DNA from 2 places in the Rossellomorea sp. NPDC071047 genome. Region 1 is predicted to be linked to the other one. Evidence: a T-box and tRNA genes for the amino acid it is inferred to sense, from the RefSeq annotation. Region 1 holds a T-box; the other holds one or more tRNA genes.

Region 1 (3,392 bases):
TCTTCGATCAGGAATGCCACGAAGCGTTCCATTGTGGATACGACTCCACGGTGAATGACTACCGGGCGATGCTGCTTCCCGTCTTCCCCTACATATGTTAAGTCAAAGCGCTCCGGAAGTAAGAAGTCCAGTTGAACCGTTGATAGAGTTTCTTCCTTACCAAGTGCCGTTTTCACTTGAACGTCCAGTTTAGGGCCATAGAATGCCGCTTCCCCTTCTGCTTCAAAGTACTCAACGTCCAGTTCATCCATCGCTTCCTTGATCATCCCTTGTGCACGGTTCCACATCTCATCATCATCGAAGTACTTCTCAGTATCCTCAGGATCACGATAAGACAGACGGAAGGAATAGTCATTGAGATCAAAGTCTTTGTACACTTCCTGAACGAGGCGCACGACACGCTTGAATTCTTCTTTGATTTGATCGGGACGTACGAAGATATGAGCATCGTTCAGAGTCATTCCACGTACACGTTGAAGTCCTGATAAGGCACCTGACAATTCATAACGGTGCATCAGACCAAGTTCGGCGATACGGATCGGAAGCTCACGATAGCTGTGAATGCCGTTTTTGTAAATCATCATATGATGAGGGCAGTTCATCGGGCGAAGGACAAGATCTTCATTATCCATCTCCATGACCGGGAACATATTCTCCTGGTAATGATCCCAGTGACCGCTTGTTTTGTATAGCTCGACGCTTCCCATGACAGGTGTGTATACGTGATCATAACCTAAGCGCTCTTCTTTATCAACGATATAACGCTCGATGATACGACGGATCGTGGCACCTTTAGGCAGCCACATCGGCAGGCCTTGTCCCACTTTTTGTGAATTCATGAATAGATTCAATTCTTTACCGATTTTACGGTGATCTCGCTCTTTTGCTTCTTCTAAAAGACGCAGATGCTCTTCCAGGTCTTCTTTCTTGAAGAAGGCTGTTCCGTAGATTCGTTGAAGCATTTTATTATCACTGTTCCCGCGCCAGTATGCCCCGGCGATGCTTAACAGCTTGAATTCTTTAATTTTATTTGTAGACGGAATGTGGACTCCACGGCATAGATCTAAGAATTCACCCTGCTCGTAAATCGAAACCTGTTCCCCTTCAGGAATGGCTTCAAGCAGTTCAAGCTTGTACTCATCACCGATTTCTTCATACATTTTCTGTGCTTCGTCCCGGCTAACTTCTTTACGGACCACTTCCAGGTTTTCTCCCGTGATCTTTTTCATTTCTTTCTCGATCAGTGGAAGATCTTCCGGAGTGAACGTGTGCTCGGAATCAATATCGTAATAAAATCCGCCTTCAATGACCGGACCGATCCCAAGCTTTGTTTCAGGATATAAGCGTTTGATAGCCTGTGCCATTAAATGGGCCGTACTGTGACGAAGGATTTCCAGAGCATCTTCTGAAGGTGCCGTAACAATTTCAATCGTTCCATCTTCCTGGATCCCTGTGCGTAAATCAATCAATGCATTATTTATTTTACCAGCCAGCGCCTTCTTCTTAAGACCCGGACTGATGGACGCAGCAATCTCTTCTGTTGTTGTCCCTTTAGGAAATTCCTTGACATTTCCATCAGGGAACTGCATTTTCACTACTTCTGACATGTGATTTCACTCCTTAAGTAATCTCTATAAAACATAAAAAACCCCGCCCCTTCACGTTTGAAGGGACGAGGTTAATAAGTAAACTCGTGGTTCCACCCAACTTCTCATTGTCCACAAAACACAGACAATGACTTCATTGAAAACGAATAACGACATTTAGCCGTCAATCATTACTGTGAATCCGTCAAGATTCAGTTCATAATTGAAGTTCCGAGGTGGTAAATATCACTACCGAATTAGGAAGCTTGCAGCCAGGAGACTTCCCTCTCTGTGAATGGAATAGGAATATTGTTGTCCTCATCATAACCTTTATTTATTGACTTATTATGTAGGTATTATAATCGGTTATGTTTTGAAAAGCAAGAGCATTCCATAAAATAAGCAGCCTATTCATTCGCGATATCCCAGGAAGGATAGAGAAGTGTTTCAGGAAAATAACTCATCGGCAAAAGATCGATCCGTTCTTCAAAAATATTCTGTAGCGTCCTGATCAACTGATGGTCACGATTCCCGTACACGAGTATCTTCTCCGGTGCAAGGGATAACAACGGAGCAATGGTGTACGAATCAACATATAACGGGTGATTCGTCAGAAGGCGTTTATCAATCGCCTTCGTCAATTCCTGCCTTGTCATCTCTTTCATGTCTTCATCAAAGAAACGATAGCCGTAACCCGTGGAGCACAGATGGATCGTACGTATTTTCTGCTCCCTTGATGCCAGGTACTCCCGCAGCATATGGACAAACATTTGATATTCCTGCTCCATCTTATATTCATCTATCGCAAGATCCAGCATGAGGAGCAGTCTCTCCTGAAGCTTCTTCAGCCTGAACTTGCTGAAGGAGTCGAACGATATGGGGGCCTTTCCTTCCAACAAAAGCTCCAGGCTGTCATGAACGTATTCGGCCTCGTCCCATTCACCGATCAGCTCCATCAATTCAGGTCGTTCCCCCAGTCTCATCTCTGATACAATCTCTAATATTTGATTGATTTCATCCACATCTTCATAGAAGTAATTTTCCTTCAGGGCTGATTCGGACCAGTCCATGCATTTATCATTTAAGACAAAGTGGGAAACCCCGTTGAACAGCTTCTCTTTTTCCTTGAAGAAGGGGGAAACCTCTATCGTCAGATTATAGTGAGTTGTATGTTGAAAGAGCGTTTCATGAAACCATGATTGTACGAACTCTTTATTGAGGTGTGCTTGAAGCTTTAACGCATCATTTTTTTGCTTGAAAATAAATTCAATCAAACTTTCTCGCCTCCTTAAACCCAAATCCCTGATTTATATATATGGGAGGCTTGTATCATTTAGAAGTTGTTGAGGGAATTTAATTGACTCTTTTCGAATCTATTAATAGTAAATAAGGCGAGTAGTGGGATTTCCGCTCCAGGGGGCTAGCTTTCCGCGGGGCGTGAGTTGAGCCTCCTCGGGCTTTGCCCTGTGGGGTCTCAACTTTCCCGCTATTCCCGCAGGAGTCGAGCCCCCTTCCGCTCCAATCAACATTGTTATTTTTAAACATCTCAGAATTCGTTATCATTCACCCAATACAATAAACCCTTATTGGAACAATGCTTAGGAAATAAATAAATGAATCTATTTCACCAAAAATTCATTAATGAAAAAGAGAAGTTCAAACGCTAAGCGAATGACCTTCTCTTCTTTTACTTAATTCTATTCTCTTCTATTCCTTCCATCAATCAACACAGGCTGGGACAGGTATTTAATCCGCTCCATGATCCTTGCAGCCTTCAGCTTTTCTTCTTCTCCTCTTTGACTGTAT
Region 2 (3,392 bases), on a different contig from region 1:
AAGGTCCTGCTCAATGATTCCACGCCACACTTGCTTGGTCCCTTGCCTTAAATATTTCCCTACGCTATTGGCCAGTTCCCTTGCATACTTGCTTCCAGGTTGGATATGAACAGAGATCCCGCTCGGGTTTGACCCGCTGAAAGACCCATCAAATGCATTGAAATGAAAGCTTACTAACACGATTTTCACATTCGATGCGCCGTATTTATTGATGTAGAACTTCAATAATCGATTTGCTTCATTTGTTCTGGCTGTCAACGGGACATCTTTGGTCGTTGGTGAAATATCATGGATGATGACCCCATGCCTCTTCAATTCATCCCCGAAAAACTCACTCACAGGTTCATTGAACTCATTCTCCTTAATCGACCTGCCCAGGGAGCTGATATAGGGAGACCTCTTTCCAGGAGTCTCTAATCCATGACCAGCATCCCTTAATACTACATAAATCATCTAAATTCCCCCTTTACTAGTAATATATTCACAGCTTGTCTTATTGGTTACGGTGGATTGGGCGCAGGCACCTTGTCTACCCGGTCACTACCAATCCCTAATTCCCTAGGACAAGGGACCGTTTCCTCCGTCCCTTATCATTCTTTTAGGAATAAAAGGTTTGATATCAAGAAAAGTATGGTATTATTCAAAAGTAGTAAATACGACTTATACTTAACTATGATTCTTTCACTAGTGAAGGTGCATTCGCTCGTATATCACAAACCAATCTTTCATAATTCGTACGATAAAGGCAAACCCATTGAAAAGTGGTGACGCAAAACTATAGGGGCTAATGTCTTAACGACGACGCTTGCCAGTTTTCGAAACGTACTCCTGCGACGTGGAGGAGAAATGATGAAGGTGACTCGATTTTTATCACAAATGAAATTACAATGGCACTCTATGAGGATCCATTACAATCTCGTATTACTAGAGGGCTGTTTAGATTGCCGACTCAAAAAGAAACTGAAGGAAAAAATAACGTATCATGAAATGAAGTTAGATAACCTATATTAGTGGTACAAAGGGAAAGATAAAGGAAGATGAAATTTGCAATACGCTAATATGAAAAAAAGCAGCCAACTTATATGTAGGAGGTTGGCTGCTTTTTTCTATTTAATCCCGTTATGCCTAAACAATAATTTGCGACAACGGACCTGTCCTTCTTTCCCAAAATCATAAAAGAAGACTCGCTTATATTTTGATAACGTATGTTTTCCTTCCATAACTGAAATGGAGGGAAGGGATTTGAGGGGGTATCAGTTTAACTAAATAGGGAAGTGGATCATTAAAAGTTTTGAATTTGAATTAGAAATAAACATTAAGAGATTTTAAAATTGACTATTGATATTAACTTTATAAATATGGTATATTCTTTTTCGGCTTACAAAATTGTTAAGATGAGTAAGTTGAAAAAAGTTTTCTTTTTTATTTTTTAGAAGTTGACTTCTGCGAAATGAATTGTTATAGTTATACATGTCCTTAAGCGGGATACTCACATAGATATGGCCCATTGGTCAAGCGGTTAAGACACCGCCCTTTCACGGCGGTAACACGGGTTCGAATCCCGTATGGGTCACCAATTTGGAGGATTAGCTCAGCTGGGAGAGCATCTGCCTTACAAGCAGAGGGTCGGCGGTTCGATCCCGTCATCCTCCACCAAGTTTTTTTACGCAAGTAAAATAAACTACAACAAATTACGCAAGCAAAATATCTTTTTTTTGAATTGCTTCTGTGAAGTAACTTTCCGTTAAGACTTCATATGAAAGTAAATATGCCGGTGTAGCTCAACTGGTAGAGCAACTGACTTGTAATCAGTAGGTTGGGGGTTCAAGTCCTCTTGCCGGCACCATTTGGTTTCTTACTTGTATAGATGAGCCATTAGCTCAGTTGGTAGAGCATCTGACTTTTAATCAGAGGGTCGAAGGTTCGAGTCCTTCATGGCTCACCAAAGATTTTCGTGAATTCGAAATATCTAATTTTCTTATCATGCGGGTGTGGCGGAATTGGCAGACGCACCAGACTTAGGATCTGGCGCCGCAAGGCGTGGGGGTTCAAGTCCCTTCACCCGCACCATTTGTTTCGCGGAAGTAGTTCAGTGGTAGAACACCACCTTGCCAAGGTGGGGGTCGCGGGTTCGAATCCCGTCTTCCGCTCCAAGAATTTGCCGGGGTGGCGGAACTGGCAGACGCACAGGACTTAAAATCCTGCGGTAGGTGACTACCGTACCGGTTCGATTCCGGTCCTCGGCACCAAAGTTTTTTGCGTCAGCAAAATAACTTTCCATTCATTACTACAATAGAAAGCATTTAGCGCCCGTAGCTCAATTGGATAGAGCGTTTGACTACGGATCAAAAGGTTAGGGGTTCGACTCCTCTCGGGCGCGCCATATATTTCGGGAAGTAGCTCAGCTTGGTAGAGCACTTGGTTTGGGACCAAGGGGTCGCAGGTTCGAATCCTGTCTTCCCGACCACTTCTTTGGGGCCTTAGCTCAGCTGGGAGAGCGCCTGCTTTGCACGCAGGAGGTCAGCGGTTCGATCCCGCTAGGCTCCACCAAGTTTTTTTACGAAAGTAAAATTAACTTCATTGATTTTCGCTTAAGCAAAAATCAAATTGAATAGTAAATGTTTCGTGGCGGTGTAGCTCAGCTGGCTAGAGCGTACGGTTCATACCCGTGAGGTCGGGGGTTCGATCCCCTCCGCCGCTATTACTCAATAAACAATGTACGATTTATAAGGACCCTTAGCTCAGTTGGTTAGAGCAGACGGCTCATAACCGTCCGGTCGTAGGTTCGAGTCCTACAGGGTCCATTATACACGGAGGAATACCCAAGTCCGGCTGAAGGGATCGGTCTTGAAAACCGACAGGGGTGTAACAGCCCGCGGGGGTTCGAATCCCCCTTCCTCCTCCATGTTTACCTTCACTATATTTATATCGTCGCGGGGTGGAGCAGTTCGGTAGCTCGTCGGGCTCATAACCCGAAGGTCGCAGGTTCAAATCCTGTCCCCGCAATACCATTTTGACTTAGGATAGGATAATCCTTGAAGAGTCACGCATGGATAGTTATTTTCGCTATCGCGAAAAAACTTTGGTCCGGTAGTTCAGTTGGTTAGAATGCCTGCCTGTCACGCAGGAGGTCGCGGGTTCGAGTCCCGTCCGGACCGCCATTTTCAATTAGTTAGTAATAGGAAGTTGGTCATTTGATAATTTAATCTTCTATATAATATGGCTCAGTAGCTCAGTTGGTAGAGCAATGGACTGAAAATCCATGTGTCGGCGGTTCGATTCCGTCCTGAGCCACCATTTATACTTAAGAACCTTTAAGTATTTCTTTTATTTGGAGGGGTAGCGAAGTGGCTAAACGCGGCGGACTGTAAATCCGCTCCTTCGGGTTCGGC

Evidence for each region. The T-box of region 1 lies ahead of thrS (threonine--tRNA ligase). A T-box ahead of a tRNA ligase gene usually reads a tRNA of that ligase, here a tRNA-Thr.
Region 2: it has a tRNA-Thr gene. The T-box ahead of thrS (threonine--tRNA ligase) is inferred to sense a tRNA for this amino acid. The anticodon was not compared.

The regions. Positions count from the first base shown of each region.
Region 1 covers NZ_JBNNJT010000001.1:4,128-7,519, reverse strand. The annotation lists gene thrS (threonine--tRNA ligase) at 1-1,607, opposite strand, end outside; T-box leader at 1,666-1,920, opposite strand; gene ACQKFO_RS00030 (putative sporulation protein YtxC) at 1,994-2,860, opposite strand; gene dnaI (primosomal protein DnaI) at 3,284-3,392, opposite strand, start outside.
Region 2 covers NZ_JBNNJT010000004.1:998-4,389, reverse strand. The annotation lists gene ACQKFO_RS14435 (N-acetylmuramoyl-L-alanine amidase) at 1-453, opposite strand, end outside; cyclic di-GMP riboswitch class I at 735-820, shown strand; tRNA gene ACQKFO_RS14430 (tRNA-Glu) at 1,502-1,576, shown strand; tRNA gene ACQKFO_RS14425 (tRNA-Val) at 1,581-1,656, shown strand; tRNA gene ACQKFO_RS14420 (tRNA-Thr) at 1,771-1,846, shown strand; tRNA gene ACQKFO_RS14415 (tRNA-Lys) at 1,870-1,945, shown strand; tRNA gene ACQKFO_RS14410 (tRNA-Leu) at 1,986-2,070, shown strand; tRNA gene ACQKFO_RS14405 (tRNA-Gly) at 2,079-2,153, shown strand; tRNA gene ACQKFO_RS14400 (tRNA-Leu) at 2,161-2,249, shown strand; tRNA gene ACQKFO_RS14395 (tRNA-Arg) at 2,307-2,383, shown strand; tRNA gene ACQKFO_RS14390 (tRNA-Pro) at 2,391-2,467, shown strand; tRNA gene ACQKFO_RS14385 (tRNA-Ala) at 2,475-2,550, shown strand; tRNA gene ACQKFO_RS14380 (tRNA-Met) at 2,628-2,701, shown strand; tRNA gene ACQKFO_RS14375 (tRNA-Ile) at 2,731-2,804, shown strand; tRNA gene ACQKFO_RS14370 (tRNA-Ser) at 2,813-2,905, shown strand; tRNA gene ACQKFO_RS14365 (tRNA-Met) at 2,933-3,006, shown strand; tRNA gene ACQKFO_RS14360 (tRNA-Asp) at 3,085-3,161, shown strand; tRNA gene ACQKFO_RS14355 (tRNA-Phe) at 3,222-3,297, shown strand; tRNA gene ACQKFO_RS14350 (tRNA-Tyr) at 3,334-3,392, shown strand, end outside.